2 regions of the Stenotrophomonas sp. YJH_SMC_4 genome follow, and region 2 is predicted to be linked to the other one. Evidence: predicted binding sites of a transcription regulator. Region 2 holds the regulator's gene; the other holds the start of a gene.

Region 1 (2,387 bases), on a different contig from region 2:
CTACGTTCACGCGCAGCAGCAGGTGGGTACGCGCGGTCAGTTCGCCGTCCTGGGCGGTCAGCAGTACCCGCGCGCTCAATGGCTGCGCATCGAAGCCCAATGCCTGCAGCAGCGCCAGCAACCCGCCATTGAGTTCGAAGCAGTAACCACCGCGGCGCTCGTCGAGCAGCTTGCGCTGCACGCTGTCCAGGTCGATCGGCACCGCATCGCGCAGCAGGCAGCTGAGGGTCTCGAAGGGCAGCAGTGCGTTGTGGCGCTGCTGCAGCAGGGTCAGGCCGGCCAGGGTCCGCGGTGGCGGCGCATCCAGCTGCAGGCGCTGCAGGTAGCGGGGGACATCGAGCGTCGTCATGGAGGCAGCGGGCGGGGGAGGGATGTCCACTGTGCTCCCCCAACCGGGGGTGAGGTCAAGCGCGGTGGCGCGGAATAGCGTCAATTGGCGCCGGCTTGAGAGAGGAGGGCTCTGGCTTCTTTGCTTCGGGGATCGGAATCAAAAGAAACTCATTACGCTCATTAGGCTGGATAACTTTTCCAACTGCGTCGTAGCTCTGCAGAGGGAACAGGGATACGCGCGTTGTGAAAGCGCCCATTACTGCGACCGGAACCCCCAGAACAATTCCCGCCCAAGAGCCATGCATGGCGGAAAGCAGGCCTTCAACCCAAAGCACGCTGCCGAACAGATAGAAGATCATGCCAGTAGCAGCGGCAGCGTATCGCCAGCGGCGCTCTCGCTTGGGCATGTGAAATTCAATGCCGGCGCCATCCATGCTGCGCCGTGCCAGTGTGCTTATGCCCCTGATATGGCGCCATTTTATGCTTGGCGAGTAGCAGCGCATGAGGTTGAAGTAGGCCCGGCGCTCCTCGCGCCCGACCAGGAGGCCATAGCGCCCTCGAAATGCCTCCTGCAACGTGGACTCCTTTACCCAGCTTGCTTCCAGATCATCCTCTGAATGATCCGCGATCTTCAGCAAGTACTCGCGATCCCGATGCTTTGACTCTCTCCAGCGGTGGAAACTGTCCATAGGAGGTCCGAAGAACCAGCGCACGATAGTTGCGAGGACAACTATGACAGTACCGATCCCGACAGGGATGCCAAGCGTCTGAATCTGATTCAGTACCGTGCTGCTAAGCATGGCTGCAGTTGCTCCAAGGTAGTTGTGTGAAACGTAGTTCTATCAGTCGGGATTCTCAGGAGATGAGAAATGGAGGTGTTCTCTGTCATCGCATCGTCGCTTGTTGCCGGTACAAGAAGCGAGATCGGATCCGCGAAGAAGAAAATTAGACCTAAAGTTTCTTCGCATACGGCCGATACAGGTGCGTCTTTCCGCCTGGAGTCTGTCATGTCGGCCGTTGTCCCCCACCTCCGGTCCCTGCGCACGCGCCTTGCTGCGTTGCACTCGGCGTCCCCCGGGCTGCTGCGCTGGCTGCAGCCACATCGGCTCAGCGTGGCCAACAAGCTCAAGGCCACACTGTGGATCTGCGGCCTGGGCCTGGTGGCGATCGCTGCTGTCTACGCCTGGACTGGCCATGCCAACGCACTGGCTGCGCGCAGCCAGGCCAGCTACCAGCGCGGCAGCGATCTGGCTGCCAGCCTGTCCACGCGGGTGGCCGAAGCGCGTCGCCTGCAGACCCAGTATGCACGCAGTTTCGATGATGCCGACCGCGCGCAGCTGTTGGCCACGCAGAAGGCGTTGCAGACCGATCTGCAGGCGCTGCGCGCGATGCCGATGGATGCTGGCCGGCGCAAGGCCCTGCAGGCGCTGACCGAAGCCGCCGATGCGTTCTCGCAGGGTGTGGCCGCCCTGTTCGAACGGGTCGACGAGATGGGCCGTGGTGATGCCGGCCTCGCTGCGCAGCTGCAGCAGGCCGCCGACACCCTGCAGGCGCAGGTGGATGTGCAGCAGCGGCCCGCGCTGGCGCTGTCCCTGCAGACGATGCGAAGGCAGGAGGCACTGCTGCTGCTCGACGGTGATTCCACCCACGCCGACCGCGCCAGCGAGGAGAAGCTGCCGTTCGACCTCGCGCTGGCGGGCCTGCCTGCGGATGTGCGGGACACCCTGCGCACCGGGATGGAGGCGTATCAGGCCGCACTGCTGGGGTATACCGCTGCCCGCGTCGGCCTGGATGTGGAAGCGCAGTCGCTGCTGGATACCGCCACGGGCGTAGCGCCGGCGCTGGCCGCATTCCAGCAGGCACAGGTGGCGGCGCTGGCCAGGGCGCAGGCACGCCAGCAGGCCGGCGCGCGCACCATGAGCGTGGTGTTCGCACTGACCCTGCTGCTGGTGGCCGGCGTGCTGATCACCAGCCTGGTGCTGGTGCTACGTGCGGTGCGCCAGCCGATCCAGGACACCCTGCGTTTCGCCAGCGACATCGCCGACGACCGCCTCGAC
Region 2 (2,387 bases):
GTGCGGTGCGTGGCCTGTTCGGTCATTGCCACCACGTGGTCCAGGCGTGCGCAGGCGTCGTCCAGCTCACCGGCCTCGCTGGGCACGGTCGGCAGCTCACCCAGTGCCTGCCCCAGCTCGCGGGCCAGCCGCGAGAGGCCGCTCATCATCGGCTGCGTACGCAGCGCGACCAGTCCGTCGATGCGCTGCCGCCAGGCGGCCTCGTCACCGGACTCGAGTGCGTCCAGGGCTTCCTGCAGGCGCAGGGAGAGGGCGCTCTTGTCGACCGTGGTATCCATCAGGCGCTGGCCGCCAGGCGTTCGAAGATCTTGCCGAGCTTCTCTTCCAGCGTCTGCGCAGTGAACGGCTTGATGATGTAGCCGTTCACGCCGTTCTGGGCGGCTTCGATGATCTGTTCGCGCTTGGCTTCGGCGGTGACCATCAGCACTGGCAGGGTCTTCAGCTTGGCATCGGCACGGATCGCCTTCAGCAGCTCGATGCCGGTCATCACCGGCATGTTCCAGTCGGTGACCACGAAATCGAACGGCTGGCTCTGCAGCAGCGACAGCGCGGCATGCCCGTCCTCGGCTTCGGCGGTATTGGTGAAGCCCAGATCGCCCAGCAGGTTCTTGACGATCCGACGCATGGTCGAGAAGTCATCGACGATCAGGATGCGCATGTTCTTGTTCAAAGCAGAGTTCCTTTGTTGTTCATTCCGGGCGGCCGGGGGCAGCCGCCTCGGGCATGTTCATTCTTCCAGGCCGGCGTCCGCCGCCTCGAAAATCTTGAGCCGGCCACGCAGGCGCAGCACCGCCTGGCCGTGGATCTGGCAGACCCGCGACTCGCTCACGCCGAGCACCGCGCCGATCTCCTTCAGGTTCAGTTCCTGCTCGTAGTAGAGCGAGAGCACCAGCTGTTCGCGCTCGGGCAGGTGGCCGATGGCCTTGCCCAGCTCGCGGCCGAACTCACCACGCTCCAGTACCTGCTGCGGGGTCGGGCCGCCCTGGGCGACGGTGTCCAGCTCGCCCTGGTCCTCGATGCGCGACTCCAGGCTCAGCACCTGGCCACGGGCGGCGTCTTCCATCAACCGCAGGTATTCGGGCAGCGGCATCTCCATCGCTGCGGCCACTTCGGTGGCGCTGGCGGCGCGGCCGCTGCTCTGTTCCAGGCGGCGGATGGTGGCGGCGGCATCGCGTGCACGGCGGTGCACCGAGCGCGGCACCCAGTCGCCACGGCGGATCTCGTCGATCATCGAACCGCGGATGCGGATCGAGGCATAGGTCTCGAACGAGGCGCCCTGGTCGGCGTCGTAGCTGCGCGACGCTTCGATCAGGCCCATCATGCCGGCCTGGATCAGGTCGTCCACTTCAACGCTGGCCGGCAACCGCGCGGCCAGGTGGTGGGCGATGCGCCGCACCAGGTCCGAATGCTGGGCGATGACCTCGTTGGCCGCCGAGCGCTGGACTTCCCTGTACTGGGCTGCGCCTTTCATGCGGCCACCCCGCGCTGCTTGAGGATGCGCTCGAGGAAGAACTCGACGCCGCCACGCGGTTCGGTCGGCGCCTGCCAGCGTGCGGTGCGACGCGCGATCTCGGTGATCGCCAGCGCGGCCGGGCTGGACGGGTAGGCCTTCACCACCGGCTGCTGGCGCTGCACCGACAGGCGCAGCCAGTCGTCCTGCGGCACGCAGCCCAGGTAGTTCAGCGAGACATCGGCGAGGAACTTCTCGCACACGCGGGTCAGCTTTTCGTACAGCACGCGGCCCTCGTTGGGGTCGCGCACCATGTTGGCCACTACCTGGATGCGGTCCACGCCGCGTTCGCGCGACAGCACCTTGATCAGCGCGTAGGCGTCGGTGATCGAGGCCGGCTCGTCACAGACCACCACCACGGTGTCCTGCGCGGCCTGGCAGAAGGTCAGCACGCCGTCGGTGATGCCTGCGGCGGTGTCCACCACCATGATGTCCAGTTCGCGTTCCAGCTCGGAGAACACGTTGACCAGGCCGACGTGCTCGGCCGGGGCCAGCTCGGCCATGTGCCGGCGGCCGGACGCGGCCGGCACCACCAGCACGCCGTTCGGGCCTTCGACGATGACGTCGTCCAGCGAGCAGCGGCCGGCGACCAGGTCGGCCAGCGTGAAGGTCGGGTTCAGCCCCAGGATCACGTCGATGTTGGCCAGGCCCAGGTCGGCGTCCAGCAGCAGCGTGCGCTTGCCCATCCCGGCCAGTGCCACCGCCAGGTTGGCGGACACATTCGTCTTGCCCACGCCGCCCTTGCCGCCAGTGACGGCAATGGTGCGCACAGGGCCGAGCGGCTCGCTGCGGGTGGCCGACAGCGGGAAGGTCTTGGTCAGCTTGGCGTACTCACGCGACGGCATGGTTCAACTCCGGGTTGCAGGGCATATCGGCC

The links. Region 2 encodes FliA, which starts transcription of late flagellar genes. Its sites were predicted from a motif close to TAAAGTTTNNCNNNCNNNGGCCGATAA; they were not measured.
Region 1: AC5P9F_RS03940 (methyl-accepting chemotaxis protein) is a predicted target of FliA. The motif match lies at 1,283-1,309, and genes of this name have one in related genera.

Annotation. Positions count from the first base shown of each region.
Region 1 covers NZ_JCAFUR010000002.1:90,354-92,740, forward strand. Annotated here, with positions in the region: gene AC5P9F_RS03930 (arylamine N-acetyltransferase family protein) at 1-349, opposite strand, end outside; gene AC5P9F_RS03935 (hypothetical protein) at 405-1,130, opposite strand; gene AC5P9F_RS03940 (methyl-accepting chemotaxis protein) at 1,338-2,387, shown strand, end outside.
Region 2 covers NZ_JCAFUR010000026.1:30,572-32,958, reverse strand. Annotated here, with positions in the region: gene AC5P9F_RS19370 (protein phosphatase CheZ) at 1-278, opposite strand, end outside; gene cheY (chemotaxis response regulator CheY) at 278-670, opposite strand; gene AC5P9F_RS19360 (RNA polymerase sigma factor FliA) at 728-1,471, opposite strand; gene AC5P9F_RS19355 (MinD/ParA family ATP-binding protein) at 1,468-2,355, opposite strand; gene flhF (flagellar biosynthesis GTPase FlhF) at 2,342-2,387, opposite strand, start outside.